DNA from 3 places in the Pseudomonas sp. P108 genome. Region 3 is predicted to be linked to each of the others. Evidence: riboswitches for the same ligand, from Rfam matches in the RefSeq annotation. Region 3 holds a riboswitch; each other region holds the start of a gene.
What was found. A riboswitch is a leader RNA that binds a small molecule or an ion and turns the genes downstream of it on or off. The one in region 3 is predicted to bind cobalamin.

Region 1 (10,160 bases), 1.0 Mb from region 3:
CGCGAGAATCTCGACGACCCAGCCCACGTACGGCGCCCAGGAAAACGCCGTGGCGAGCAAGGTCAGCGGCAGCACCGCGATCACCCACGCGGTGACGCCATGGCTGCGCCAGCCACGACCACCGGCGTTGAAACGTTGCTCGATGCGCCCGGCAAAATTGCCGAACGCCACCAGCGGATGCCAGCGTTTCGGTTCACCGAGCAGCGCATCCAGCGCCACCGCGGCGACACTCAACAACGCCACACTCATTGACTCACTCCCCAATAATTTTCGTACAGCAACTCATTGAGCGGACGCGCCTGCGCCCACCCTTCGAGTACCAGCATCGGCGCCGGATAGAATTCCTTGACCGGGCCCAGACATAAAACGGCCAGAGGCTTGGCACCTTCGGGCAACTTCAGCAAATCGGCGAGCGCCTGCGGCTCGAATAATGAGACCCAGCCCATGCCGAGGCCTTCGGCGCGCGAGGCCAGCCACAAATTCTGGATCGCACAAGACAACGACGCCATGTCCATTTCCGGCAGCGTGCGACGACCGAAAATGTGCTTTTCGCGATCATCCATCAGCGCGGCGACCAGCACTTCGGCGCAATCGTTGATGCCCTCGACCTTGAGCTTCATGAACTCGTCACTGCGCTCGCCGAGGGCTTCAGCGGTGCGCACGCGTTCTTCTTCCACGAGGTTCTGGATCTGCCCGCGCAGGGCTCGGTCGCTGATACGGATGAAACGCCAGGGCTGCATCAGGCCGACGCTTGGGGCCTGGTGGGCGGCTTCCAGTAGTCGGCGCAGCAGATCCGGCTCAACGCTGCCACCGGTGAAATGGCGCATGTCGCGGCGTTCGGCGATGGCTCGGTAAACCGCTTCGCGCTCGGCTTCGGAGAATGCGTTGTCGGTCATGGCCTCTTCGCGAGCAAGCTCGCTCCCACATTGGACGGGGTGCTTGCTCAAGAAACGCGATCCCCTGTGGGAGCGAGCTTGCTCGCGAAGGCGGCCTCACGGTCTGGCGTAAACAATGCGGCAATCGCAGTCGGATTCGACGGGAAATAAAAGTGCACGTACGACGCCGTCATCCGCCCTTCCCGATAAACCGCCTCGGCCCCACGCCCACCATTCGGGCTCAAACCCCGTGCAATCGGCGCCAGTTCGGTAGTCGTCAGGGAATGATGATAAGTGTGCCCACGTAGCGAACCTTCCGGCAGATCCACCGCTTGCAACGCCAACGCCGCCAGACGCTTCTGCATCACCGCGTCGCCTTTGAGCAGCCCAACCAATTCGGCGCGAGTACCTTCAACGTCCGTCAGCGAATCGAGCAGATACAGCATCCCGCCACATTCAGCGAGCAACGGTTTACCCGCTGAATGATGCGCACGAATCGCTTCAACCATCGCGGTGTTCTGCGCCAGCGCAACGTGATGCAACTCCGGATAACCACCGGGCAGATACACGCTGTCCGCTTCAGGTAATTGCGTGTCGCGGATCGGCGAGAAGAAACTCAACTCAGCACCCATCGCCCGCAGCAGATCCAGACTCGCGCCATAGGTGAAGGCAAACGCCTCATCACGGGCGACGGCAATGCGTACATTCTTCAGCAGTGGCTCGACAGCGATGATGTCAGGCGCGGCGAACTCAACCGCCGGTGGCAGCGCTACCTCACAGCTGCTGGCGAGAGCGTCGGCAGCGGCGTCGAGACGCACATCGAGGTCATTCAGTTCGCTGGCCTGCACCAGGCCGAGATGCCGGCTCGGCAGTTCGATACCGGTCTCGCGGGACAATGCACCGTACCAGCGCAGGCCTTCAGTGAGACTGCCTTCGAGCAATTGCGCATGGCGCAAAGTACCGACACGATTGGCCAGCACGCCAGCGAACGGCAGGTCCGGCTGATACCTCGCCAGACCCAGCGCCAACGCACCAAAGGTCTGCGCCATCGCCGTCCCATCAATCACGCCAAGCACCGGTACACCGAAGTGCCGCGCCAGATCGGCACTGGACGGCGTTCCATCGAACAGGCCCATCACGCCCTCGATCAGAATCAGATCCGCCTCGGCAGCGGCTTCCCACAACAGACGACGACTCTCCTGCTCGCCAACCATCCACATGTCCAATTGATACACCGGCGCACCGCTGGCGCGCTCGAGAATCATCGGATCAAGGAAGTCCGGGCCGCATTTGAACACGCGCACTTTGCGCCCCTGATTGCGATGCAAACGGGCGAGCGCGGCGGTGACGGTGGTCTTGCCCTGACCGGAAGCCGGCGCGGCGATGAGCACCGCCGGGCAGTGACGTGGTTGATTCAAAGTTCGACGCCTTTCTGCGCTTTGATGCCGGCCTGGAAGGCGTGTTTGAGCATGCCCATTTCGGTGACCGTGTCGCCCATCTCGATCATTTCCGGCTTGGCCGCGCGACCGGTGACGATCACGTGCTGCATCGGCGGACGCGCCTGCAGATCGCTGAGCACCTGATCAAGATCGAGGTAGCCGTGCTTGAGAGCGATGTTCAATTCGTCGAGCACCACCAGACCAATCGACGGATCGCGCAGCAGTTCGCGGGACACCGCCCACGCGGCTTCGGCGGCGGCGATGTCGCGCTGACGATCCTGGGTTTCCCAAGTGAAGCCTTCGCCCATCACGTGGAAGCGCACCTGCTCAGGGAAGCGGCGGAAAAACAACTCTTCGCCGGTGCTGTTGCGGCCCTTGATGAACTGCACCACACCGCACTGCATGCCGTGGCCCATGGCACGGGCGAGCATGCCGAACGCCGAGCTGCTTTTGCCTTTGCCGTTGCCGGTCAGCACCAGCACCAGGCCGCACTCGTCAGGCGAGTTGGCGATACGTTCGTCGATCACGGCTTTTTTGCGCTGCATACGCGCCAGATGGCGTTCGTCGCGCTCGGGGGAATCAGTCATGGGGAGCTCTCCGTTGAGGCTGGATAACGGCGGGCAGGCACAAGAATAGACGGCAAAAAGCCTGGCATCGCCCACCGTGATGCCGCTGGATGGATCAGGCCGGTCTCCGGGCTCATGAGCGGCGTTGGCCTGACTGCGCGCCTTCCCGCTTCTTTCGAGGCAGTGGCTCAAGGCGCAGCTTTCACTCATTTACCGTTGCGGGGGCAGCGCCGGGATCGTGGTAGTTCTTCGCTTGAAGACAACCCTCACCGGCTTCCCTGTTTCACTCTGTCGACGCAGGTCACAGAGCACCTGAAACAAGCCGCGAAGGTTAGAGGGTTGGGGGTGGAGCGTCAATTAAAGAGGCGGCCATCGGGCGAATAACTGCCGCCGATCAATTATCTGCCGCCAATCTTGTGCCACACTGATACAAATGATATCAAAGAGCCATGCTTTTCCCGAAAAGCCCACCACAACAATAAAGGATGATGACGATGCAAGGCATGATCATCAGCAACCCGCGCCTGGAATTCCTGCGCCCGGTGCTCGAACGCTGGTTTGACTGTATCGACCGTTACAACGCCGTGCGCGGCGACAGCGATACCCCTTACTGGCATGACGAGAAAGCCAATCTCGGACTGCTCTCGGCGGCGGCCTGGATGGCTGAGCTGGTGACCTTGAACGAAACTCCCACGCGCAAGCAGAACGAAGAAGGCGAGCGCAACGCTCGCGCCGATCTGTTTCTTGCCGGCGCCGAAGACCGCGCCTTTATCCAGGCCACTCAGCGCTGGCCGAAGGTCACCAACCTGAATCTGACCCAAGCCCTGCTCGATATCACCAACGACGCCAAACGCATCAGCTACGCCAGCGATCTCAAGCTCGGCTGCCTGTTTATCGCGCCGCAAAAACCCCAGCACAGCGCCAGCCCCGAAGAGCTGCAGGACATGGTCGACGATCTGCAAAAGGAACACACCTGCGCGGTCGCCTGGTATTTCCCTTACGCCTACCGCAAGTTGCGCAGCGAAGCGGGCAACTATCACCCGGGAATCGCCGTGCTGTTCAAGGAAGCCCGCGGCTGAGCAGTTGAACCATCGGGCTTGCGCCCTCCTCTATGATTAGGAATGCATTCATAGGGAAGATCAGCAATGCGCAAGCCCCAGCTCGTTTTTGTCATCGCCTTCGCCGGAGGGCTCGCCGCCTGCGGTGAGACCTCCAGCCTGCAAGTCTCCGACGGCACCGGCCCGTCGCCGAAGCTGCCCGAACCGAACAAGACCCTGATCCCGACGGTGAACATCGCCCCGGCGATCGGCTGGCCCGAGGGCGGCAAACCGACAGCGGCGGCTGGCACCCAGGTGGCAGCGTTCGCCGAAGGCCTCGATCATCCGCGCTGGTTGTATGTGCTGCCCAACGGCGATGTGCTGGTGGCGGAAACCAATGCTCCGCCAAAACCGGATGACAGCAGCGGGATTCGCGGCTGGGTCATGAAGAAGGTCATGGGCAAGGCCGGCGCTGGCGTGCCCAGCCCAAACCGCATCACCTTGCTGCGTGACGCCGACCACGATGGCGTCGCTGAGACGCGCACAGTGTTCCTGCAAAACCTCAACTCACCTTTCGGTATGACGCTGGTCGGCAACGATCTGTACGTCGCCGATACCGATCGCCTGCTGCGCTTTAACTACGAACCGGGCGCGACCGAGATCAAGTCGCAGCCAATCAAGGTTGTCGATTTGCCTGGCGGCACGCTGAATCACCACTGGACCAAAAACGTCATCGCCAGCAAGGACGGCAGCAAGTTGTACGTCACGGTCGGCTCGAATAGCAACGTCGGCGAAAATGGTCTGGATAAGGAAGAAGGTCGCGCCGCGATCTGGGAAGTTGATCGGGCGACCGGCAATCACCGGATCTTTGCCTCGGGCATCCGCAACCCCAATGGCCTGGCCTGGGAACCCACCAGTGGCGCGCTGTGGACGGCAGTGAATGAACGTGACGAGATCGGCAGTGATCTGGTGCCGGACTACATCACCTCTGTGAAGGACGGTGGTTTCTATGGCTGGCCGTTCAGCTACTACGGCCAACATGTCGATGTCCGCGTTACGCCGCAAAACCCGGATCTGGTGGCCAAGGCCATTGCCCCGGATTACGCCGTCGGGCCGCACACTGCGTCTTTGGGCCTGACGTTCGCCGAGGGCAACAACCTGCCGGCGCAGTTCAAGGAAGGTGCCTTTATCGGCCAGCACGGCTCATGGAATCGCAAACCGCACAGTGGCTACAAAGTGATTTTCGTGCCGTTTACCGGCGGCAAGCCGAGTGGCACACCGGTGGATGTGCTGACCGGGTTCCTCGACAAGGATGAGAATGCACTGGGCCGCCCGGTGGGCGTGGTGATCGATCAGCAGGGTGGCTTGCTGGTGGCGGATGATGTTGGCAATAAGGTTTGGCGAGTCTCAGCCACGAAGTGATGTTGAATGTGACCTGAAACAACTGTGGGAGCGAGCCTGCTCGCGAATGCATAGTGTCAGCATCCATTGAGTTGACTGATACACCGCTTTCGCGAGCAGGCTCGCTCCCACATTAGAACGGCTGCGATTTTTACTACGGGTTATGCGCCAGATGCTCCGGCTGCAACACCCGCTTGGCACTCAGATAAGCCTTCTGCCAATACGCCTTCGACAGACTGTCCAGCTTCACCGTGCCGCCCGTGGCCGGCGCATGCACAAAGCGCCCTTCGCCGACGTAGATCCCCGCATGACTGACCTGCGAGCCGCCATTGGTGGCGAAGAAGATCAGATCGCCGGTCTGCAAGCCTTCCTTACCGACATTCGGTGCCTGCATGACGATCAGCTCACGCGTCGAACGTGGCAAAGAAATGCCCGCCGCATCACGGTAGACAAAACCGATCAGCCCGCTGCAATCAAACCCTGAATCCGGCGTGTTGCCGCCCCAGCGATAAGGCGTGCCGACCAGACCGAGCGCGCGAAACAGCACGTCTTCAGCAGCAGGCGAAAAAGCTTGGGAGGGGCCGAACACGACCGGGGCACGAACCACCGGCGCAGGTGGCGGCGTGCGACTGGCGCAGGCGCTGAGCAGCGCTGCGCAGAGCATCAATGTGAGGCGGGCCGACATCGTCATAAGCAGAACATCCTGATCTGGCTGCGGCTTTTTCTGCCGATGGACAGAAAAGAAAACCGCCTGCGTGAGCACGCAGGCGGTTTGCCATCAATATAGATTCAGGATTCTAGCGGCTACGCGGCAAACTTCAAGTAAGACTTTAACTTCACCTTGTAAAGTATACGTCTACTCCGTTGCCGGAAGCCCGATTGTCGCCGCGAACGCAGCGACAACGGGGGGATTACTTACGAGCCGTGACTACGGTCGGAGCGTTGGCCAGAGCGCGTTTCGCTTCGATGAAGGTCTTGCTCCAGTAGCTGTCACCCAGGCTGTCGATGCGAACACCGCCGCTGCGACGACTGCTGGAGTGGATGAATTGGTTGTCACCGAGGTAGATCCCGGCGTGACTGACACGACCGCGACGACCGTTGGTGGCGAAGAACAGCAGATCGCCCGGCTCAAGGTTGCTGCGCGAGACCAGCGGCGCATCCACGTTGATCATTTCGCGGGTGGAGCGCGGCAGGTTCATGCCGGCCTCTTCACGGAAGAGGTAGCCGATGAAACCGCTGCAATCGAAACCGGCTTCAGAGGTACCGCCGAAACGGTAACGGGTACCAATCAGGGACATGCCGCGTTCGAGGATGCTGTCGGCCAGAACAGGAAGCTGATAAGGCTTCTTGCCATTGAATTCGTTGAGTTCTTTTTCGGTGTCCAGTTCTTCCTGGTAAATAACGGAAGACTGAGCCGTGGCAGAATTTTTAACCTGTTGAGGCTGCTCTTGGACTGGAGAATGAGCAGCGCAACCGTACAACAGGGTGACGAGTGCGAGAGGCACGAGGGGTGCGAAGCGCTTTAGCATGGGCACGACCGTGGCTGATAGTTGTAAAGAAGCCGAGACTATGCCCGCTATCAGTCTCATTTGCAAATTCAATCGATCTTTTTGTGACTTCCCGGTTTCTCGTTTACATCTAAGCGCTTAAGCCCATTTGAACCGATACGCGGCCTGCACACTGCGCTGGAAAGCGGATTTTCTGGCGCCTGAAATATGCCGAAACACGCTGAAAGCCGCGCCGTTACCAGCCTAGCGTTTCCTTCAGGAAGGGAATGGTCAGCTTGCGTTGAGCCTGCAAAGAGGCCTGATCGAGCTGTTCAAGCAAGTCAAACAGCGCACTCATGCTGCGGGTGCCGCGAGTCAAAATAAAATGCCCGACCTCGTCGGTCAGGTGCAGACCGCGACGCGACGCGCGCAATTGCAAGGCGCGCAATTTGTCTTCATCGGAGAGCGGGCGCATCTGGAAAATCAGCGCCAGGGTCAGGCGCGATTTCAAGTCAGCCAGTTTGACCGGCAATTCACGCGGAGAGGTGGAAGCGGCAATCAGCAAGCGCCGACCGCTGTCACGCAGACGGTTGAACAGGTGAAACATCGCCTCTTCCCAGTCAGCCTTGCCGGCAATCACCTGCAAGTCATCCAGGCAAACCAGTTCGTACTGTTCGAGGTTATCGAGGATTTCGACGCCGCGGTCCATCAACTCGGCCAACGGCAAGTACACCGCCGGTTCCCCCATCTGCTCGAATCGCAGACACGCCGCCTGCAACAGATGCGTACGCCCTACGCCGTGTTTGCCCCACAGGTAGATCAGGCTTTCTGTCCAGCCGGCGTCGGCTTCGCATAGACGCTCGACATAGCCGAGTGCAGCGGCATTGGCGCCTGGGTAGTAGTTGATGAAGGTGGCGTCGTCACGCAGACGCACACCTAGGGGCAGCTGAATCGGTTTCATGCTGACTGAACAGTTCTCAAGGAACCGTTAGTGGCCTCTGTGTAAAGTTTGCGAAGTTTATACCCGTGAAGCTGAGCGCACAATGCGACAGAGTCCAAGCAAAATCAAAGGTTTGCGTTAACACGCTGGTTTTATGACAGATTCTTTGGCGCCAGCGCCTGCAGGACACGGGCCAACCCGGCTATTCGCCGGGCCGCCCCTGTGCCATTACAACTGCGGATCGTCAACGCCACTATAGATGTCAGAGTCCTTGTACAAGTCGTGCACATGGCGCACCAGCACCATGATCACCGCCGCCACCGGCAACGCCAGCAGCACGCCGGTGAAACCGAACAGCTCGCCGCCGGCCAGAATCGCGAAAATCACCGCCACCGGATGCAGACCGATACGATCACCCACCAGCAATGGTGTCAGCACCATGCCTTCCAGCGCCTGACCGACCATGAACACCGCGACGATCCCGACCATCGGATACAGATCACCACCGAACTGGAACAACCCGGCAATCAGTGCCGCGCCAATACCGATCACGAAGCCCATGTACGGCACGATCGCCGCCAGACCCGCGATCAAACCGATCAACAGCCCCAGCTCCAGACCGACAATCATCAGGCCCGCCGCGTAAATCACGCCCAGCGCCACCATCACCAGCAACTGACCGCGAACAAACGCGCCCAGTACCTCATGACATTCACCGGCAAGCGATACGATGGTCTCTTCCCGATCACGCGGCAGCAGGCTGCGGATCTTGGCCATCATCACGTCCCAGTCGCGTAACAGGTAGAAACTTACCACAGGGATCAGCACCAGATTGGCCAGCCAGCCGATCAGCGCCAGGCTGGAGGCCGTTGCCTGACTCAGCACCACGCCGACAATATCGGTGGTCTGCCCCATGTGCTCGCTGATCGCAGCCTTGACCTTATCGAACTTCCAGAAACCGTCCGACAACCCCAGCTTCGACTGCGCCCACGGCACTGCCGTGTGCTGCAGCCAATCGAGCATTTGCGGCGCCAGTTCGTACAAACGCAGCAACTGCTTGGCGAGCATCGGCACCAGCACAAGCATCAGCGCCGTGACGATCAAGGTGAACAGAGCAAACACCGCGATCACACCCCAGGTTCGCGACAAACCAAGCCGCTCCAGGCGATCCACCAGCGGATCGAACAGATAGGCCAGCAGCAGCGCCACCAGAAACGGCGTGAGGATCGGGTGCAGCAACCAGACAAACGCGCAAAGCAGGACAACCCCACCGAGCCAGAACCAACGCCGCGTATCGGCCATTTACCACTCCTGTTGCTTCTATATAAAGAAAGACTTACCAGCGAAACCGCAACGATGGTGCTGCCGGTGTCGGGGCTGGCGCCGCGACAGGTGTTGCACCGCCAGCCACTGGCTGCGGCGCCGCCACCGGGGCGGGTGCTTCGGCGGGCAACTCCTGCAACCTGGCCAGCGACAACTGCGCACGCATCTGATCGGCACTGCCATTGACCCGATAAACGATACGATCGCCATCAACACTTTGCAGACGCACGCCAAACGGTTCGAGTAACCGTAACAGCGCCGCGTAATGCTCCAGATTCATGCCCTGCACTTCCAGGGTTTGCTGCCCCGAAGCGCCGGGCTTTGCGACAAAACGTGGCGCCAGCCGCTCAGCCACCGCCAGCATCACTGCGTCAGCGACAGCAGCCTGATCGGCGCCCTGCACGCTGCCCGCCTCTTTCTGATCGCCCAGCCACAAGTGCCATTTGGCCTGCCACTGCCCGCCTTCTTCACGGGCATGCACCGCCAGCAGGGCGTCAGCGTTGTAGCGCTCCGAAGCACCGCGCAGTGGCGCCGGATCCGTGCCCTCAAGCGCTGGCGCAGTGGCAACCAACTGCTCACTCAAATCAGCCAGCGGCAAACGCAACGGCAAGCCGCGGTGTTGCGCAGCCGTACGCAACGGCGCCGCAGCGGCCTGACCATCACCGACCAGACTCGAACCTTCAGCCGAATCATTCAGCCACCAGCTCAGAATCGACGGGCGACTGGCGCCCCACACGGACAACCCGGCACGCCGCAACGCCTGCTCGGTGGTCGCCGGATCGAAATCGACCTTCAGCACCTCCGGTGGCCCGGCATCAAAACCGAACTGACTGATGATTTGCTGAGGATCCTTGCGAACCGCCGCCAGCCCCGGACTCTGCGGGGCTTTGGGATCACCGGTCAGGCGCAACACCAGGGTATCGAGCGCTGCCTGCGTGGCGCGATCACGTTCTTCCGGCGCCTGACCGTTGACCGGCTCGCGCACTTGATAAAGGCCTTTGAGGTTTTCGGCGTGACTCGCCAGGCTGATCAGAGACAAACAACCCACAAACAACAATTTACAAAAACGCATGGAGAATTCCCGTCGACAGG
Region 2 (10,160 bases), 200 kb from region 3:
ATGCCGGTGGTGCCGTTCGTGGCCACCGACTACAACGGCATCATCGAAGCGCTGCGTTCGGGCAAACTCGACGTCGCCTACCTCGGGCCGTTCTCTTACGTGCTGGCGACCTCGGTCGCGGATGTCGAGGCGTTCTCGGTGGCGGTGACCAAGAAGACCGGCCAGAGCGCTTACAAAAGCGTGATTCTGGCGCGCAAGGACAGCGGCATTCATACGCTGGCCGACCTCAAGGGCCATACGTTCGCGTTCGTCGACCCGAGTTCGGCCTCCGGTCATCTGTTCCCGAAAGCAGGTCTGGAGCAGGCAGGATTTGCGCCGGACACGCTGTTCAAACGAGTGATCTTTTCGGGCTCCCACGACGCCAGCATCCTTGCGGTCGAGAACAAGAAAGTCGACGCCGCCGCCGTGGCTGACCGCATCTTCGCCAGCGCCGTGGCCAAAGGCGTGGTCAAGCAGGATGACTTCGAAATTGTCTGGAGTTCCAAGCCGATTCCCGAATCGCCGATGGTCTGGCGCAAGGCGCTTGATCCGGAATTGAAGAAAAAAGTCGCCGACGCACTGGCTTCGATCAAGGACGTGCCGTGGGGTGATCAGGGCGTGCTCAATGGTTTCCAGCCGACCACCGACGCGTCGTATGACGTGGTGCGCGACACCGCCAAGGTGCTCGATCTCGATTTGCGGAGCATGAAATGATCAGCATCCGCCAACTGACCAAACACTACGGCAGCAACCCGGTGTTGCGCGGCATCGACCTTGACGTCGCTGCGGGCGAATTCGTCGTGGTGCTCGGTCAGTCAGGCGCCGGTAAATCGACCTTGCTGCGTTGCATCAATCGTCTGGCGCAGGCCGACAGCGGCACGCTGAGCGTGGCCGGCATCGACGCCCTCTCCTGCCCTGACACCAGCGTTTTGCGCCGTGAAGTGGCGATGATTTTTCAGCACCACAACGTCGTGCCGCGCCTGAGTGTGTTGAAGAATGTACTGACCGGTCGCCTCGGTTCTGTCGGTACCCTCGCCTCGATTCTGCAGCTGTTCCGCCGTGACGATGTGGCACTGGCGATGCAATGCCTGGAGCGCGTCGAGCTGGCGCACAAGGCCGGCGAACGCACCGATTCATTGTCCGGCGGGCAGAAGCAGCGCGTCGGCATCGCCCGCGCATTGGCGCAACGACCGCAGGTGATTCTGGCCGATGAACCGATCGCCAGCCTCGACCCGAAAACCGCGCGACTGGTGTTGCAGTATCTGCGCGATGCCACTCGCGAGCTGGGCATCACCGTGCTGTGCAACCTGCATCAGGTCGAATACGCCCGCGAGTTTGGCGACCGCGTGGTCGGCCTCGCTCACGGCAGCCTGGTGTTCGATGGCAAAGCGTCGAGCATGACCGAAGCGGATCTGGCACGAATCTATCCGGGGCAATCGGCGGAACCCCCTGCTGACGTGCCCACGCCCACCCTGTCCTACCGCGCTGCCTCGAGGGCCTGAACATGCAATCGCAAAACTACCAGTGGGTCGGCGATCGTCCCCGTGGCCCGCGCAGTTGGCTGACCACCGGCGCCGTCGTCCTGATCGTGCTGTGGACGCTGAACTGGAGCGCGCAAGGTGCGCAGCTCAGCCTTGGTGAACTGGCAGCGGGATTGCCGCAGATCGGTGATTTCCTTTCGCGCACCTTCCCACCGGATCTGAGCATTCTTCCGCGTCTGCTCGCGCCAGCGGTGGAAACCTTGCAGATCGCCATTTGGGGCACCCTGCTCGGCGTGTTGCTGGCGATTCCGCTGTCCTTCCTCGCCGCGCGCAATCTGAGCCGCAATCGCTGGGTGTTTCACGCCACCCGTCAGGCGCTGAATTTCACCCGCAGCATCAACGAACTGATCCTCGCGCTGATCTTCGTCTCGGCGGTCGGCCTCGGGCCGTTTCCCGGCGTACTGGCGCTGGCGCTGCATGGCCTGGGCATGCTCGGCAAGTTCTTCGCCGAGAGCATCGAAGAGATCGACCAAGGCCCGATTGAAGCGCTGCAAGCGACCGGGGCGCGACCGTTGCAGGTCATCGTGTTTGGCGTCCTGCCACAGGTCATCACGGCGTGGATTGCCGTGATTCTCTATCGCTTCGAGGTCAATCTGCGCTCGGCCACGGTGCTGGGAATGGTCGGCGCCGGCGGCCTGGGTTTCGAACTGGTGAGCAGCCTGAAGTTGTTCAAATACCAGGAAACCGCGACTTGCATCATCGTCATCACCTTCATGGTGATCTTCGCCGACGCCATCTCCAGTCGCCTGCGCGCGGCGATCCAGAGCGGTTCGGCACACTGACGTCGAGCGGCTATCGGCTGAGCCGATTCAAACCTGCGAATTATCGATTTGAGCCGTTGTCGACGGGCGCTGAGTATGGCGCCACACGACAACAACAATAAGGATCCACCATGACTGCCCGCTTCCAGAACCCCGTCGATACTCGTTTCGGCTGGGGCAGCCTGCAAGACCTCGCTGCCATTACCGACCAGCAAACCGTGGCCCTCGTCACCTTCCCCGAGGCCCGTGGCCTGGGGTTGGTTGATCGCCTGCAAGCCTTGCTCGGCGAGCGCCTGGTCTACGTGTTCGAAGACGTTCAGCCCAACCCGGATGTCGCCCACCTGCGCAGCACCTACGAGCACTTCTGGCAGCACGCCGGCGACTGTGACGTGGTCCTCGCCGTAGGTGGCGGCAGCGCCATCGACACCGCCAAAGCGTTGATCGTCGGCACCGAATCCGGCCGGTTCGATGAACTGTTGAGCCTGCTGTCGAGCGGCAAACCGTTCACCCCGGCCCGTTGCAAACAACTGATCGCCGCACCAACCACCGCCGGCACCGGCAGCGAAGTCACCCCGTGGGCGACGATCTGGGACAGCGCCAGCCAGAAGAAATACTCGCTGCATCTGGACTGCACCTGGCCGCGCGTGGCAATCATCGACCCGCAACTGATGCTCACCGTACCGGCCGGCGTGACCGTTTCCACCGGTCTCGATGCGCTGTCCCATGCGTTGGAGGCGATCTGGAACGTGAACGCCAACCCGGTCTCGGACACCTTCGCGATCTCCGCAATCGAGGACATCCTCGAATGCCTGCCGCGTCTGCACAAAGATCTCTCCAGTCACGAATTGCGCAGCCGCATGGCACTCGCTGCGCTCAAGGCCGGGCTAGCGTTTTCCAACACCAAAACCGCGCTGGCGCATTCGATTTCCTATGAGATGACCTTGCGCCACGGCTTGCCTCACGGCATCGCCTGCTCCTTCACCTTGCCGCTGGTTTTGGGTTTGGCCTGGGGTCACGACGCCACTCGCGACCGTACCTTGCAAAGGGTGTTCGGCGCGGACCTGGGCAAAGCCCAGCAGCAGTTGCGCGAGTTCCTGCACAGCCTCGGGGTGAAGACCGAGTTTGCCGATTACGGCGTCTCGGCCAAGGACGCCGAAGCCATTATCCATCTCGCGATGCAGGGCGCACGCGGCAAGAACTTCATTGGTTCGCAAGCCGCCTGACGCCTGATGACACCCGAGTAACCCAAGCACCGCCAGCGGCGTCACGCCGCGGTGATTTCCTGCCGCACCGAAAAAGAGTGCACCCGCCGACGACAACCGGCGGGAACCGACAACAATAAGGAAAAGATCATGAATCGTGCCCAAACCATGCCTGGTCTCGCCGTCCGTTCTGCCTCGTTCCGGGTCGCGCAGTGGCGCATGCTACTGGCGGCGATGTTCTGTTACCTGTTTTTCTACACCGGGCGGCAGACCTTCGGTTTTGCCATTCCGGGGATTCAGGCCGAGTTCGGCCTGAGCAAGGAAACCCTCGGCTGGGCCTCTGCGGCGATGCTCTGGGCCTATGCGATTGGCCAAGCCATCAACGGCAACCTCGCCGACAAGTTCGGTGGCCGGCGGATCATGACGCTGGGTGCAGTGTTGTCCTGCGGTGCCAACTGGGTGACCAGTTTCGCCAGCGGTTTCACCAGCCTGATTCTGCCGTGGGGCGTCAACGGCTACTTTCAGGCCTTGGGCTGGGCGCCGGGCGGTCGGTTGATTGCCAATTGGTGGGCGGCGGGCGAGCGCGGCAAGGTCTATGGCTTCTACACTTTCGCCGCCGGTTGCGCGTCGATTCTGTCGTACGTCACCTCTATCGTTGTGCTTGAAGTGCTGCAACTGGAATGGCGCTGGATCTTCCGTTTGCCGGTGCTGCTAATGCTCGCCGGCGGGATCATTTTCTATCTGGTTGCCCGCGAACGCCCGCAGGATATGGGTTTCGAACCGGTGGGCGATACCGGTGTGGCCAACGCTGACGACAAGCATCAGGAAGCGGCACAGGGCGAAGTCGAGTCCTCGGCCCAACGCTACAAAGCCGTGTTGAAAAACCCTCGCCTGCTCATCGCCGCGCTGTCACTGGGCTTTCAAAACGCCGCGCGCTACGGCTTGATCGTCTGGGTACCGGTGCACTTTCTCGGCGCGGACTGGAAAAGCGGTGACGGCATGATCGATCCGAAATGGATCACTGTCGCCCTCCCCGTCGGCATGGCGGTCGGTGCACTGAGCAACGGCTGGGTGTCGGACAAACTGTTCGGCTCCAAGCGGTATCTGGCGATCATGCTCTATATGTTCCTCGGCGCCGCCACCAGCCTGTGGATGTGGAGCCTGCCGCCACACAGCGTGATCGGCCTGGTCGCGTTGTTCCTTTGCGGGTTCTTCGTCTACGGCCCGGCCTCGAGTTTCTGGGCGCTGTGCCCGGATCTGGTCGGCGCCAAACGCGCCGGTACGGCGACCGGGATCATGAACTTTTCCTCCTACCTGTTCGCCGGATTGGCCGAGCCACTGATCGGGCGTCTGCTTGACACCACGGCAAATACGTCTCTGATCTTCATAGTGGTCACCAGCGCCTGCCTGTGCAGTGCGGCAGTGGCATTGTTCATCCGACGCTGACGGGGCTTGCATGTACCAGTATCACAAGTGGTTGCGTTCGTTTCATGCGGTGGCCAAGACCGGCAGCTTCACCCTCGCGGCGGAGTACCTCTGCGTCGGTCAGCCGACCGTCAGCGAGCAGGTCAACGCGCTGGAGAAAACCTTCTCGGTCGAGCTGTTCCATCGCCGTGGACGCTACATCGAGATGAGCGCCGCCGGGCACAAGCTCTACGCGATCACTCAAGGTCTGTTCGGCCAGGAAGATGAAGCGGTGCAACTGTTGCAGAGCTTCAAGCAGCGCAAGACCGGCATGCTGCGCCTCGGCGCGGTGTCACCGCCGATCGCGATGAATCTGACCTATGAGCTGATGCAGCGCCACCCGGATATCGAACTGGAAACCTCGTTTTCCTCGGAAAAGGACACCTTGGCGCGGTTGTTCAACTTCGATATCGACGTGGCGATTCTGGCGCTGTCGGAATTCGATGAGCGCTTCCACACGCGGCTGTATCACCGTTATCCGATCATTGCTGTGGTGCGCGATGACCATCCGTGGGCCAGTCAGGCGCAGGTACACATCAACGAAATCAGCCGCGAAAAATGGGTGATGCGCGAACAAAGTGCGCGCACCCGCCAACTGGTGGAAGAAAGCTGCAAGCGTCTCGATATCGAGCTCAATTGCGTCATGCAACTCAACAGCCGCGAAGCCATCGTGCACGCCATCGTCAAGGGCATCGGCATCGGGTTTGTCTCGGCCGTCGAGTACGCCGAAACACCCGGCACCACGCCGATCACCTTTGTCGACCACCCGTTCTTTATCGAATACCACCTGTGCTGCCTCGGCATCCGCAGGAACCGGCCAGTGATTGCCGAACTGTTTGATGCGAATCCACCGCTGACCTGATCAGCACTGACCCTTGAACCGCCTACCTCATTACCGAGGGACGGCCCACGCTTACCTGAAAACGGAGATTGACCATGCAGTACCAACAACCGACTCACCTGCAAGCCGCGATCCTTGACTGGGCCGGCACCGTTGTCGATTTCGGCTCGTTTGCGCCGACGCAGATTTTCGTCGAAGCCTTTGCCGAGTTCGGCGTCGCGGTATCGCTGGAAGAAGCGCGCGGGCCAATGGGCATGGGCAAGTGGGATCACATCCGCACCCTGTGCAACCTGCCGCAGATTGCCGAGCGTTATCGTGCGGCGTTCGACCGCTTGCCGAGTGACGACGATGTGACGGCAATCTACGAGCGCTTCATGCCGTTGCAGATCGAGAAAATCGCCCTGCATTCAGCGCTGATTCCGGGTGCGCTCGAGGCGATTGCAGCGTTGCGCGACAAGGGTTTGAAAATTGGTTCGTGCTCCGGTTATCCGGCGGTGGTGATGGCCAAGGTCGTCGAACTGGCGCGGAAAAATGGCTACGTCGCTGACCATGTCGTCGCCACCGATGAAGTGCCGAATGGCCGGCCATATCCAGCGCAGGCCCTGGCCAATGTGATTGCCTTGGGCATCAGTGACGTGGCGGCGTGCGTCAAGGTCGATGACACCTGGCCCGGAATTCTTGAAGGGCGTAGCGCGGGGATGTGGACGGTGGCGTTGACCTGCTCGGGGAATGCGTTGGGGCTGACCTATGAGCAGTTCAAAGCGCTGCCATCGGATCGTCTGGCAGAGGAACGTGAGCGAATTGGCAAGATGTTCGCGCCTTCGCGCCCGCATTATCTGATCGACACCATCGCCGAGTTGCCTGAGGTAATCGAAGACATCAATGCGCGTCTGGCCCGGGGCGAAACCCCGCAAGCCTGCTGAGTAGCCCCTACCCCTGATCGTTCCCACGCTCTGCGTGGGAATGCAGCCCGTGACGCTCCGCGTCACTGGACGCGGAGCGTCCCTAGAGGCATTACCACGCGGAGCATGGGAACGATCAGTTCGCGGCATTGCCAAATCGCGGGCAAAAAAAAGCTGCCAAAACTGGCAGCAAAAACTTTAAGAACACGCGATGTATTGGCCTCAGCATAGACGCCGGATAATGACAGTGTCATGACAGCACCAAATTCATTGAACCGCCCCCACCCCGTCATCAGGATGTCATCAAGATCACGGCAGAATCCTCGCAAACCGTCTTGAGCCTCGCGACGGATGCATTGCAAGGATTCCCATGAAAGACGACGCCTCGCTGTTTGCCGCCATCGACCTGGGTTCGAACGCCTTTCGCCTGATGATCGGCCAGTCAGTGCGCAGTCGAAAGGGCTTGCAGATTCAGGAAGTGAAAACCCTGCGTGAACCCGTGCGTCTCGCCGAAGGTTTTGATGGTGGTGCGCTGGATGCGTTGGCACTGGATCGCGGCTGGCAGGCATTGGCGCGGTTCGGCAAGAAGCTGCGCGGTTTCGAGGCCGGCCGGGTTCGCGCGGTGGCGACCAGCGCAGTGCGCGAGGCCGACAATGCGCAACTGTTTCTGGCCAGTGCCGAGCGGCATCTGGGCTTTCCCATCGACGTCATTTGCGGCCATGAAGAGGCGCGGCTGGTCTACGCCGGCGTGACCCACGCCTTGCCGAGCGCCGTAGACCTGCGCCTGGTGGTCGACATCGGCGGCGGCTCCACCGAGCTGATCCTCGGCCAAGGCTCACAACCATTGCTCACCGAAAGCATCGCCATTGGCAGTGGCACCTTGAGCACGCGCTTCTTTCGCGGCGGTGACGTGTCCGCCGGTGCCCTACAGGAGGCCGAACGCTTTGCCATCCTGCAGTTTGAAAAGGTTGCCCGACGCTATCGCGCTCAGGGCTGGCAGCAAACCATCGGTTCGTCCGGCACCGCGCGCATGCTGGCCAAAGTGCTCAAGGCCAATCGCCTCAACGACTACGGTCAGGACGGTATCACCTACGGCGGACTGCTGCGCCTGTCGTTGCTTCTGCTGAAGGTGAACAACGTCCAGCAACTGAAACTGGCCGGGCTGCAACCGCATCGTCAAAGCATTCTGCCCGGCGGTCTGGTGTTGATGCTGGCGGCGTTCAAGGTGTTCGGCATCGCGCAAATGCTGCCCTCCGAACCGGGCCTGCGTTTAGGCGTGTTGCACGGTTTGATGAGCCAGCACTAATCCTCGTCACGGCAGATTCGTCTCCCCTTCAGCGGCTCGATCGACTACCATGCCGCCGCCGGTTCCCGAACGGGACTAACAGGGAATCCGAGGTGCTTGCTCAGCACTGATCGGAACTGCCCCCGCAACTGTAGGTGCCGAGCCTGCTCCACGACTGCCACTGGGTGAATCCCGGGAAGGCCGGAGCCAGGCGATGACGCATCAGTCAGGAGACCTGCCGGCACAGTGATTACTAACCGGCGGGGTGTCCGGGAAGGACATCGTGCCGTGCGCGTCTTCGTTGGCTGCCCGGCCTTGCGCTGTTTTCCTGACCGCGTTCGATGGTGTGTTTCCAGACCGTACTCTCCCGCTCCCCGTACGGTTCCCTCGGAGACTGCCACATGCTGCTGCCCCGCATCGCCACCCTCATCACCGGCCTGAGCCTTGGCGCCATGGCGCAGGCGGCATCGACTGTCTATCCACTGACCGTCGAAAACTGCGGCAGCACCCTGACCTTCCAGCACGCACCGACGCGCACCGTGACCATCGGCCAGGCCGGCACGGAAATGCTCTACGCCATGGGCCTGGGCGACAAAGTCGTCGGCACCTCGTTGTGGTTCAACAATGTGCTGGCCAAATACAAAGCCCAGGACGACAAGATCGAGCGTTTGGCTGACAACGAGCCAAGTTTCGAATCGGTGATCGGCAAGCGCCCGGAACTGGTCGCCGTGGAGCTGGAATGGATGGTCGGCCCGCAAGGCGCGGTCGGCACCCGCGAGCAATTTCATGAACTGAAGATTCCGACCTACCTGCTGCCTTCCGATTGCGAAGCCAAGGACAACCTCGTCGGCGCCGATGGCACGCGACTGGCGCCGTTTCGCATCGAGACGATTTACAAAAGCGTGAGCCAACTGGCGCAGATCTTCGATGTTCAGGAGCGTGGCCAGCAGCTCAACGACGAGCTCAAAGCCAGCCTCGCCAAATCGATTGCCACAGCCCAAGGCAAACAGCTGAAGGATGCCAGCGCGCTGGTCTGGTTTTCCAGCGCACAAATGGACATCGAGCCGTTCGTGGCCGGGCACAAAGGCGTTCCCGATTTCATGCTCAGCACCCTCGGCGTGCGTAACGTGGTGGAGTCCGATGAAGAGTGGCCAACGGTCGGCTGGGAAACCATCGCCAAGGCTAATCCAACCTTTCTCGTCATCGCGCGCATGGACCGTCGACGCTTCCCCGCCGACGACTATGAAAAGAAACTCGCCTTCCTGCGCACTGACCCGGTGACGCGCAACATGGACGCGGTGAAGCACAACCGCATCATCATTCTTGACGCCATGGCCATGCAGGCGAGCCTGCGCATGTTCGATGGCATCGAGCAATTGGCCACGGCCATCAACGGCAATGACCTGTCGCAATGAGTGCCAGTCTGATCCGTACGCTGCTGGCCTTGGTGACACTGTTGATTGCAGTGGTCGCTGGTGTGGCCATCGGCGAAACCTCGATTGAACCGGGCGTGGTCGTGCAAGTGCTGGCGAACAAATTGTGGGGCGCCGGGTACGCGCTGGATCCTATCGACGAAGGCATCGTCTGGAACTATCGCCTGACCCGCGCACTGGTCGCGGCTGCATGCGGTGCCGGTCTGGCGACGTGCGGGGTGATTTTGCAGTCGCTGTTGCGCAACCCGCTGGCCGATCCCTATCTGCTGGGGATTTCTGCCGGCGCCTCGACCGGGGCGGTGATGGTGGCGCTGCTCGGTGTCGGCGCCGGGATCATCTCGCTGTCAGTCGGTGCATTTGCCGGCGCAGTCACGGCGTTCGTGCTGGTGATTGTGCTGGCGCGAGTCAGCGGTTCGGCCAGCGGCACCGGGCAGATCATTCTTGCCGGGATCGCCGGCTCGCAGCTGTTCAACGCGCTCACGGCGTTTTTGATCACCCGCTCGGCCAGCTCTGAACAGGCGCGCGGCATCATGTTCTGGCTGTTGGGCAATCTCGGCGGCGTGCGCTGGCCGTCGGTGTGGCTGGCGGTGCCGGTGGCCGTGTTGGGACTGGTCGTGTGTCTGTGGCATCGGCGGGCGCTGGATGCGTTTACCTTTGGTGCGGATTCGGCGGCATCCCTCGGCATTCCGGTGCGACGTGTGCAGATTCTGCTGATTGGCTGCGCGGCACTGGTGACGGCGGTGATGGTGTCG
Region 3 (10,160 bases):
AGCTCTTGTCGAATACCTCGAACAACGGCTGCGTGAGGGTCACCAGCCAGGAAATACTCGCCAACAGGCCCAAGCGCATGATCAGCGCCAGCGACAGGCCGATAATCCGCGCACGGTCGCGCTGATGCGGCGGCAGTTTGTCCGCCAGGATTGCGATGAACACCAGGTTGTCGATACCCAGCACCAGTTCCAGCACGATCAATGTCAACAAGCCTAACCAGGCTGTGGGATCCGCTAACCATTCCATAAAACGTCTCGATCTCTCTCAGTGAATTCAGGCTGCCGGACACGGCAAAGCGCAACGCGAAAGCTCTGGAGCCGCGTTAGCAACGATAGTCGGATGTCGGAAAACTGAATGTTGCGAGTGCATCAAGACCGCGCCATGGCGCGAGGGGAAGCGGTAACTGGGAGGCTCCGAGAGGGTGTTCATGTAGATCCTGAATGAAAAATGGCCTTGGAGCGTACAGGCTTTGGGAACATTTCCTACAGCGGCAAATCATTTCAAAATCTGTAACAGCTCTCCAGATACCCCTGTAGGAGCTGCCGAAGGCTGCGATCCTTTGATCTTGTTTTCTAATGCCAAAGTCAAAAGATCGCAGCCTGCAGCGGCTCCTACAGTACCGTGTCAACGGCCAGCGAAGCGCAACCGCGACAGCTGCCGCAAATCCCCTTCGATGTAGTAATCATTGGTCCAACGGTCATCCACCGCTAACGGGTTCACCTGCTTCAACGCCAGTTTTTTCGCAAAATAACGAAATCGGTAATGCTCATAAAACCGCAGCAACTCCAGGCCATAACGATCCGCCAGATCGGTGTCGCCACGAATGATCAGGTAGTTTTCATCATTGCCATTACTGGCCGAAGCGCTGAGGTTGTGGCTGCCGCTGATGATGGTCGGGGTGTCTGTGGTGAAGTCAGTGACCACCGCTTTGGTGTGCACCAGCAGATTGCCTTTCTGGCCTTTCATGTTCTCGCGCAGCCAGCCTTCCAGCCCGGTATTGAGCAACGCAGTGGCGGCGAATTCGGCGCTGCGGTCGGCGTGGAATCCGCTGATGCGACTGGCAGTGTTCTGCAGACCATAACGCAGAATGTCATCGTGCGGCTGGCCGAGTAACGCGTTAAGAATCGCGTCCGGCAGCGAAAACGCCGTGACGAACAGCACGTCCTTTTTTGCCGCGCTGATGATCTCAACGAACGCTTTCAGGTCAGCCCCGCCGGTACGCGGTGAAAAACCGGCGAATAACGGCTGTTGCGCATTCATCGGGTTGTGTTCGGTGACCCAGTCGCGGGTTACACCGACATCATCCGGCTGCACCCAGATCTGCTCGAACATTTGCAGATAACTGGCGGCAACCGATTCATCGTCGAGCACATGCACCACGTTGGCCTGCCGATAAACCCCGTTGGCGGTGAAATTGGTGCTGCCACACAGAACCGCTGCAGGCTGATGCTCGCCGCTGCCATCGACGCGACTCAGAACGATGAACTTGTTGTGAAAGATGTTATGGGTCACCCGCCCGCGTTTGCTCGCGAGCGGCAGCGCCGCCAGACTCGCTTGGTTGATCGTGGTGTCTTCGTCATCCAGCCGCGCGTGATACAGCACCCGCACCTTTACGCCCCGCGCGAATGCCGCGTTCACCGCCTCGATGATCGCCTGCAACTGGTATTCATAGATGGCAATGTCCAGCGCCCATTGCTCATCGACGGCACGCTCGATAAAACCCCGCAAGCGCCCGAGCAAGCCGTTTTCCAGCCACTGACGGGCCGCATCGGGCCAGGCTTCGATGGGCATGTTTTTGTTGGCGCTGATCTGTGCGTCGAGATCGGGAAACTTGCGCTGGAATGCCTGACTGGCGGCAACGGCGCGATTGAAGATCACGCTTTGGTTGCTCGGGTGACCGTCATCGGAAGTGATCGTCAGCTCCAGCGATTCACCCAACTGCACGGCGTCGGCAGAGCCGTAGGCCAGGTGCACACGATAGTGAAGGGTCATGCCCGGATTGACCGCGTAATCAGCCCAGCGAAATTTCTGCAGCGGAGCGGTATCGCTCGGTGTGGCGTGGAACTGCGCAAAGGTGTGCGGCTTGCCGGGGAAGGTCAGGCTGTTAAACAGAAACAACCAGGGTTTGGCGCCCTGCTGCTTTTCGATGGCAAACCCCAGCAGGCCTTTGCGCCGGGGCTCGGCCAGATCCATGGCGAGCAGCACGCCGTTGGTGCCGGCGTAGGCTTTGACGCGGAAATCGTCTGCGGGATTTCTGACCAGTACGCGCATCGCTCACTCCTTGTGATTGGGGCTGGGTGCAGCATAGAGCAGGGATGCGGGTTTGAGTGTTTAAATGAAAAACCGAGGTGATGCCTTCGCGAGCAGGCTCGCTCCCACATTTGAACGCATTCCAGGGTGGGAGCGAGCCTGCTCGCGAAGACGTTCGAACAATCGCCGAAAAGCTCAGAGAGAATTCAGCTCATCGATATGTCGATACTCTGACCCCAACGCCTCGGCCAGATCCCGCGCCCGGCCCAACCGGATCGGCCCGCGCTCGATATCGATCAACAACCCCGGACACGCCAGCGTCGGCAATCCCGACCACTGTTTCAAACGCCCATCGGTCACCACCAGCAACCGCTGCTGCTCCGCAGGAAAACGCTTGCGCCGCACCGCCAGCCATTGCTCGGCCTGCATCAGTGCCGCCATTAACGGCGTGCCGCCGCCGGCACCCAAAGTCTCCAGCCAGACGCGCAAGCCGCTCGACGCTTTCAACCCTTGCACCTGCCATTTCGGCGCCGCGCCACTGGCCGTCAACAACGCCAGGCGCGCACGTTGGCGGTAAGCGTCATCGAACAGTTGCGCGAGCAGGCCTTTGGCATCGCTCAAAGCCTGATGGCGCCGTGTCGAGGCCGACGCATCGACGATGACCAGCCATAGTTCATGCGGCGAGCGCGTGCGCAGTTGAAACAGCAGATCCTCACGCCCCCGAGGACGCCCGTTGAGCAACGTGCCCGGCCAGTTCACCGTACCGCTGCGAGCGACATGACGCTTGCCTTGGCGTCCGTTGTCCAGTCGTCCGGCGCGGGGTCTGGCATTCGCCCCCGCGTCGGACCGGGGGCGAATGCCTAAGGCTTTTTTGGCCAGCTCGGCACTTCACGGCGAGCGCCCGTGGCGAGCGCGGGCGCCGGCATGTCACCCCACTGGCCCTGCCCTTCGCTCGGCGAAGCCTGAGCCTCGGCGGGTGATTGTGCTGACTGTTGAGGGCTCGATGCCGGTTGCTCACGACGACGATGGCGCAGGGCAAACTCGGCCACGGCGTCGATATCTTCTTCACCAATCACCTCAGCCCCGCGCCATGCAGCATGAGCCCGGGCGGCGCGCAACCAGACCAGGTCGGCACGCAGACCATCGACCCCGGCGGCAAAACAGCGCTCGGTAATCTGTGCCAGCGACACGTCGTCCAGCGCTATGTTTACCAAGGCAACGCGAGCGGTTTCGCAGCGAGTACGCAGGGCTTGTTGCTCAGCTTCCCACTGCGCGCAGAACACATGCGGGTCGCTGTCGAAATCCAGTCGCCGGCGAATGATCTGACCGCGTTCGGTCGGTGCGGTGTGGCCACTGAGGGCGACGTTCAAGCCGAAGCGATCGAGCAACTGTGGACGCAACTCGCCCTCTTCCGGGTTCATGGTGCCGATCAGTACGAACTTCGCCGAATGCCGATGGGAAATACCGTCGCGCTCGATCAGGTTGGTGCCGCTGGCGGCGACATCGAGCAGCAGGTCGACGAGGTGATCTGGCAGCAGATTGACTTCATCGACGTAGAGCACACCGCCGTCAGCCTTGGCCAGCACACCCGGCGAAAACTGCGCACGCCCCTCACTGAGGGCAGCGTCGAGGTCGAGGGTACCGACCAGACGTTCTTCGGTGGCGCCCAGCGGCAAGGTGACGAATTGACCACTGGCGAGAAGATCGGCCAGGCCACGGGCCAGCGTGGACTTGGCCATGCCACGCGGGCCTTCGATCAACACGCCGCCGATTTTCGGGTCGATGGCGGTGAGGCACAGGGCGAGTTTCAAGTCATCGGCGCCGACCACGGCGGAGAGCGGGAAATGTGGTGTGTCGGTCATTTGGGTTTTCTCTGTCGTGGTCGTGGGTGTACTTGGCATTGTGGGGTGTCAGTTGGGGTGGCCCTCTCCCAGAGGGAGAGGGAACTGACCGAGTTGCTTTTGCAAGGTACGCCGACCTGAATTATCGAGTTGACTTCGATTCTGAACAGCACACAAATCGGCTCCCTTTCCCCCTCGCCCCTTGGGGGAGAGGGCTGGGGTGAGGGGGTGACTTTCCTGAGGACGCTACATATCTTCCTCAATATCCAGCAGCAGATTCTCCAGCGCCTCTTTATAAGCCCCCGGCTCCTGCCACATCCCCCGCTGTTGCGCCTCAAGCATGCGTTCGGTCATATCCCGCAGCGCATGCGGATTATGCTCGCGGACAAACTCCCGAGTCGCCGGGTCGAGCAAATAGGCATCCGCCAACAATGCGTACTGGTGGTCATCGATCAACTGCGTGGTGGCGTCAAACGCAAACAGGTTATCAACCGTCGCCGCCAGTTCGAACGCGCCTTTATAGCCGTGCCGCTTGACCCCGTCGATCCATTTCGGATTGGCCGCACGTGAGCGAATCACCCGGTTCAGCTCTTCTTTCAAGGTGCGAATCTTCGGCAGATCCGGCTGGCTGTGATCGCCGTGATAACTGGCCGCCGCTTCGCCGCGCAGGGTTTCCACGGCGGCGAGCATGCCGCCCTGGAACTGGTAATAGTCGTTGGAATCGAGCAAGTCGTGCTCGCGATTGTCCTGATTTTGCAACACCGCTTGCACCTGACTCAGGCGCTGCACGAATTGTTCACGGGCGGCGGTGCCTTCGTCGGAACCGCCGTAAGCGTAGGCGCCCCAATTCAGATAAACCTCGGCCAGATCCTCGCGGCTCTGCCACAAACGCCCGTCGATAGCGCCCTGCACGCCCGCACCGTAGGCACCGGGCTTGGCCCCGAAGATTCGCCAACCGGCCTGACGCCGCGCCGTTTCGTCATCAAGACCCGATTGCAGCAAAGACTCGCGCTCGGCGCGCACTTTAGCCGCCAGCGGATTGAGATCATCCGGCTCGTCCAGTGCCGCCACTGCTTGCACAGCGGCGTCGAACAGGCGGATCAGGTTGGCAAAGGCATCGCGGAAGAATCCGGAGACTCGCAGGGTGACATCAACGCGCGGGCGGTCGAGCAGGCTCAGCGGCAGAATCTCGAAATCATCGACACGCTGACTGCCAGTGGCCCACACCGGGCGCACGCCCATCAGCGCCATGGCCTGGGCGATGTCGTCGCCGCCGGTGCGCATGGTCGCGGTGCCCCACACCGATAATCCGAGCTGACGCAGGTGATCGCCGTGGTCCTGCAGGTGACGCTCGAGAATCAACGTCGCCGACTGGAAACCGATGCGCCATGCGGTGGTGGTCGGCAGATTGCGCACGTCGACCGAGTAGAAATTGCGTCCGGTCGGTAGCACGTCGAGGCGACCACGGCTGGGCGCGCCGCTCGGGCCGGCGGGGACGAAACGACCGCTGAGGGCGTCGAGCAGGCCGCGCATTTCAGCGGGGCCGCAGGCATCGAGGCGTGGGGCGACGACTTCGCGCAGATTGTCGATGATTGCGCCGACTTCAGCCCAACGCGGTCCTTGTAGGAGTGAGCCTGCTCGCGATGGCGGTGTATCAGGCAAATCTGTATCGAATGACACTCCGCTATCGCGAGCAGGCTCACTCCTACAAGGGGATTGCAGCGTCTGGAAGATCAGTTCAGTGGCGAACAATTCGAGGCGTTCGCGGGTGTCGCCGGCGGTGCGCCAGACTTCGTCGCTTTGCTCTTGCAGCTCTGCGGGACGCGGGCCGGTCCATGGATCGGCCAACGCACAGTCGAGCGGATCGAAACCAAGTTCGAATGCTTTGGCCAGTGCGCGCAGCAGGCTCGACTGCGCGCCCTTCCCGTCTCCGCGCGGAATACGCAACAACGCCAACAACGTATCAATGCGCAATCGCCCGCTCGGTGACTCGCCAAAAATGTGCAAGCCATCGCGAATCTGCGATTCCTTCAAATCACACAAATAGGTATCGAGACGCGGCAACCAGATCGCCGCGTCGGCGTCGCTGTCCATCCCGGCGTCGAGTTGCAGTTCGCGGTCGATCTGCGTGTCCCGCACCAGTTGCAGAATGTCGCGCTGCAACTCGCGGGCGCGACGCGGATCGAGCAACTGCGCTTCGTAATATTCGTCGGCCAGCAGCTCCAGATTGCGCAACGGCCCATAGGTTTCGGCGCGGGTCAGCGGCGGCATCAGGTGGTCGATGATCACCGCTTGCGTACGCCGCTTGGCCTGGGCGCCCTCGCCCGGGTCATTGACGATAAACGGATAGATGTTCGGCAGCGGCCCGAGCAATGCGTCCGGCCAGCAGTTTTCCGAAAGGCCAACGCCTTTGCCCGGCAGCCATTCGAGGTTGCCGTGCTTGCCGACGTGAATCACGCCGTGGGCGCCGTAGGTGTTGCGCAACCAGAAATAAAACGCCAGATAACCGTGCGGCGGCACCAGATCCGGATCGTGATAGACCGCGCTCGGATCGACCTGATAACCGCGCGCCGGCTGAATGCCGACGAAGGTCAGGCCGAAGCGCAGACCAGCAATCATCATCCGCCCGTCGCGGCACATCGGATCGTTTTGCGGCGGGCCCCAGCGTTCGACAACGGCGGCGCGATTGGCCTCGGGCAGCGCATTGAACATCGTCAGGTACGCGTCCATCGCCAGGCTTTGCTGGCACGGGCGCAGATCAATCGTGTCGAGATCGTTGCTGACGCCGCCGAGCAATTGCTGGATCAACTCGGTGCCGCTGCCCGGCAGTTCAGCGGTGAGCGGATAACCCTCAGCCTGCAACGCGCGCAGGATATTCAGCGCCGCTGCGGGCGTGTCGAGGCCGACGCCGTTGCCGATGCGTCCGTCGCGGGTCGGGTAATTGGCGAGAATCAGCGCAATGCGTTTTTCGCCATTCGGCACCCGTGCCAGAGCAATCCAGCGCCGCGCCAGTTCCGCGACAAAATCCATGCGCTCAGGCTGCGCGCGGTAGCAGACCACATCGGACTGGCTGCGCTCACTGCGCCAGGCCAGATCCTTGAAACTGATCGGCCGGCTGATGATGCGCCCGTCGAGTTCCGGCAAGGCAATGTGCATCGCCAGATCCCGTGGCCCCAGACCTTGCTCGCTGTCACGCCAGCCGGGCTCGTTGTCCTGCGCGCAGATCGCCTGAATCACCGGAATATTGCGGCGAAACGGCCGCAGATGCGGCGCTTCAGGGCTGGACTGAGCGAATCCGGTGGTGTTGAGAATCACCCCCGCCTCGACTTCATCCAGCCAATCCTCGACCACCGCCAGGCAGCCGGGTTCTTTCAGACTGGCCAGCGCGATCGGCAGCGGATTCAACCCCGCTGCCTGCAAGCGCTGGCAGAAAACATCGATGAACGCGGTGTTCGCCGCTTGCAGGTGCGAGCGGTAAAACAGCACCGCCGCCACCGGGTTTTCCGGCAGCCATTCGGCTTGCCAGTCACTCAGTGCGGCACTGGTTTTGTTCGGGTGGTAAATCGCCGTGCGCGGCAGGGTTTGCGGTTCTTCCCAGGCGTAATCGCGGGCGAGCCAACGGCTGGCCAGACAGCGGAAGAAATCCAGCGCATTGCCCAGGCCGCCCTGTCGCAGGAATTGCCAGAGCCGGTCGCGATCTTCGGCGTTGACGGTGCTCAAGTCGCTGAGCTCCGGATCGGGACGGTCATCGCCCGGTACCAGAATCACCTGCACGCCACGTTCGGCCAGCTCGACCAAGCGGTCGACGCCATAACGCCAATAGGCAATGCCGCCGTGCAGCGAGATCAGAATGACCTTGGCGTGACGCAGCACTTCGTCGACGTACAGATCGACCGAAGCGTGATTCTGCACCTGCATCGGATTGGCCAGACGCAGGCTCGGATAATCTTCCGGCAACTGCTGCGCGGCTTCGGCGAGCAGCGCCAGGCTGGAGTCGCCGCTGCACAGGATCACCAGCTCGGCGGGGGTTTGGCCAAGGTCGGCAATGTTGTCATCCGAGACGAAACCGCCGGGCTGAGTCCTGAGCAGGTGCATGGTTAAACGCTGAGCGCAGCGCGCAGTTGCGCTTCGAGTTGGGCGGCGTCGAGTTCCTGACCGATCAGCACCAGACGCGTCACGCGCGCTTCATCGGCGCCCCACTGACGGTCGAAGTGCTTGTCGAAACGCGTGCCCACGCCCTGGATCAGCAGGCGCATCGGTTTGTTCGGAATGGCAGCGAAACCTTTGACACGGAGGATGCCGTGCTTGACCACCAGTTGCGTCAGGGCATCGAGCAGTAGGCTTTCGTCGGCTTGTGGCAGTTCGATGGAGATCGAATCGAAGGCGTCGTGATCGTGGTCATCGTGGTCGTCATCGCCTTCACCGTGGTGGTGATCATGGTGGCTGTGGCGGCTGTCGATGTGTTCTTCGGAACCGGCGCCGAGGCCGATCAGCACGTCCAGTGGCAGACGGCCGTTGCTGGCTTCGATGATTTTGACGGCGGGCGGCAGTTCTTCGGCGACTTCGGCGCGTACACGGGCCAAGTCTTCGGGGCTGGTCTGGTCGGCCTTGTTGAGGATGACGAGGTCGGCGCTGGCCAGTTGGTCGGCGAACAGTTCGTGCAGCGGCGATTCGTGATCGAGGTTCGGGTCGAGTTTGCGCTGCGCATCGACTTGATCCGGGAACGCGGCGAAGGTGCCAGCGGCTACGGCCGGGCTGTCGACCACGGTGATCACCGCGTCAACGGTGCAGGCGCTGCGGATTTCCGGCCACTGGAAGGCTTGCACCAGTGGCTTCGGCAGGGCCAGGCCCGAGGTTTCGATGAGGATGTGATCGAGGTCACCGCGACGCGCGACCAGTTCACGCATCACCGGAAAAAATTCTTCCTGAACGGTGCAGCACAGACAGCCGTTGGCCAGTTCGTAGACGCGGCCGGTGGCTTCTTCTTCGGTGCAGCCGATGGTGCATTGCTTGAGGATTTCACCGTCGATGCCCAGCTCGCCGAACTCATTGACGATCACCGCGATGCGACGGCCTTGGGCGTTATCGAGCATGTGCCGCAGCAGCGTGGTTTTGCCCGAGCCGAGGAAGCCGGTGACGATGGTGACGGGGAGTTTGGCCAGTGTTTTCATCGGTATGCCCTTTGGCAAGCGGCGGGCATACGGGACGAGAACCGGCCACGCGCGTGCGCGCCGGAAGCGTTCGCCACCGGATCACCCCGCCCGGTTGTAGTGAGAATCTGTGACGAGGCAGGTCTCCTGGCTGACGGTGTTCAGGCATTGGGCCTGGCGTTGGCTGCGCCTTCCCGCTGGCTCATCGATTGAGCTGGCAGTGGCGTGGCAGCGAACATCACCGTTCACAGTTGCGGGGGCAGCCGCGGCATTGACCGCGTTCCCTTCTTAGCTTCGGCAACGGCCGAAGAACCTCGAAAGCGCAAGGCTACGCATCGTCTAAGGGTGGGTCAATGGGCGTTGAGTTTTGGTTTTGGGGGCATATCCGTTGCTGCGGGTGCTGCCGCCGGCGGTTTCGCTCTTACAGCGAGTCCCTTTTTCAAACGCCAAAAAGGAACCAAAAGGCTTTGCCCCTGGCGTACGGCACTTCGCTTAGGCTCAGTGTTCCCTCGCTACGGTGTCCATCCGGGGGCATCGCCTACGGTTTGCTTCGCTGCACCTCCTCTCGATGAATGCGGCTGCGCCGCACGGCGCTGCGCGCCTACCCCCGGATGAACACCTTCGCTCGGCCTGCCGAAGGGGCAAAAGATCAAAAGCCAAAGCCAAAGCCAAAGCAGGATCAAAAACCAGATCAAGAGCCCCTCACCCTAGCCCTCTCCCCAAGGGAGAGGGGACTGACCGAGGTGTTTGGGAGAGCTACGCCGACGTGCGATACCGAGTTGAACTCAAGCTTTGAAAAGCCCAAAAATCGGCCCCCTCTCCCTCGGGAGAGGGCTGGGGTGAGGGGAAGCACCACCACAAATCCAAAGCCGACCACGCCCCGCTCTTCACCACTCAATAGGCCGAGTGTCAGCTCGC

Region 1: linked by a shared signal. The riboswitch ahead of cobO (cob(I)yrinic acid a,c-diamide adenosyltransferase) and the one ahead of cobW (cobalamin biosynthesis protein CobW) in region 3 are both predicted to bind cobalamin.
Region 2: linked by a shared signal. The riboswitch ahead of QOM10_RS12210 (ABC transporter substrate-binding protein) and the one ahead of cobW (cobalamin biosynthesis protein CobW) in region 3 are both predicted to bind cobalamin.

Annotation. Positions count from the first base shown of each region.
Region 1 is NZ_CP126691.1:1,962,263-1,972,422, reverse strand. Features, by position in the region: gene cbiB (adenosylcobinamide-phosphate synthase CbiB) at 1-249, opposite strand, end outside; gene bluB (5,6-dimethylbenzimidazole synthase) at 246-896, opposite strand; gene QOM10_RS08690 (cobyrinate a,c-diamide synthase) at 944-2,293, opposite strand; gene cobO (cob(I)yrinic acid a,c-diamide adenosyltransferase) at 2,290-2,901, opposite strand; cobalamin riboswitch at 2,981-3,211, opposite strand; gene QOM10_RS08680 (hypothetical protein) at 3,375-3,959, shown strand; gene QOM10_RS08675 (PQQ-dependent sugar dehydrogenase) at 4,026-5,339, shown strand; gene QOM10_RS08670 (C40 family peptidase) at 5,473-6,009, opposite strand; gene QOM10_RS08665 (C40 family peptidase) at 6,230-6,847, opposite strand; gene hda (DnaA regulatory inactivator Hda) at 7,062-7,766, opposite strand; gene QOM10_RS08655 (AI-2E family transporter) at 7,974-9,047, opposite strand; gene QOM10_RS08650 (DUF2066 domain-containing protein) at 9,082-10,140, opposite strand.
Region 2 is NZ_CP126691.1:2,762,171-2,772,330, reverse strand. Features, by position in the region: gene phnD (phosphonate ABC transporter substrate-binding protein) at 1-693, shown strand, start outside; gene phnC (phosphonate ABC transporter ATP-binding protein) at 690-1,481, shown strand; gene phnE (phosphonate ABC transporter, permease protein PhnE) at 1,484-2,302, shown strand; gene psrA (iron-containing alcohol dehydrogenase PsrA) at 2,413-3,504, shown strand; gene QOM10_RS12230 (MFS transporter) at 3,634-4,929, shown strand; gene QOM10_RS12225 (LysR substrate-binding domain-containing protein) at 4,940-5,809, shown strand; gene phnX (phosphonoacetaldehyde hydrolase) at 5,884-6,711, shown strand; gene QOM10_RS12215 (Ppx/GppA family phosphatase) at 7,061-7,996, shown strand; cobalamin riboswitch at 8,039-8,233, shown strand; gene QOM10_RS12210 (ABC transporter substrate-binding protein) at 8,377-9,390, shown strand; gene QOM10_RS12205 (iron ABC transporter permease) at 9,399-10,160, shown strand, end outside.
Region 3 is NZ_CP126691.1:2,959,176-2,969,335, reverse strand. Features, by position in the region: gene QOM10_RS12995 (TerC family protein) at 1-247, opposite strand, end outside; gene QOM10_RS12990 (phospholipase D-like domain-containing protein) at 626-2,272, opposite strand; gene QOM10_RS12985 (vWA domain-containing protein) at 2,447-3,109, opposite strand; gene QOM10_RS12980 (ATP-binding protein) at 3,112-4,113, opposite strand; gene cobN (cobaltochelatase subunit CobN) at 4,339-8,187, opposite strand; gene cobW (cobalamin biosynthesis protein CobW) at 8,190-9,263, opposite strand; cobalamin riboswitch at 9,362-9,574, opposite strand.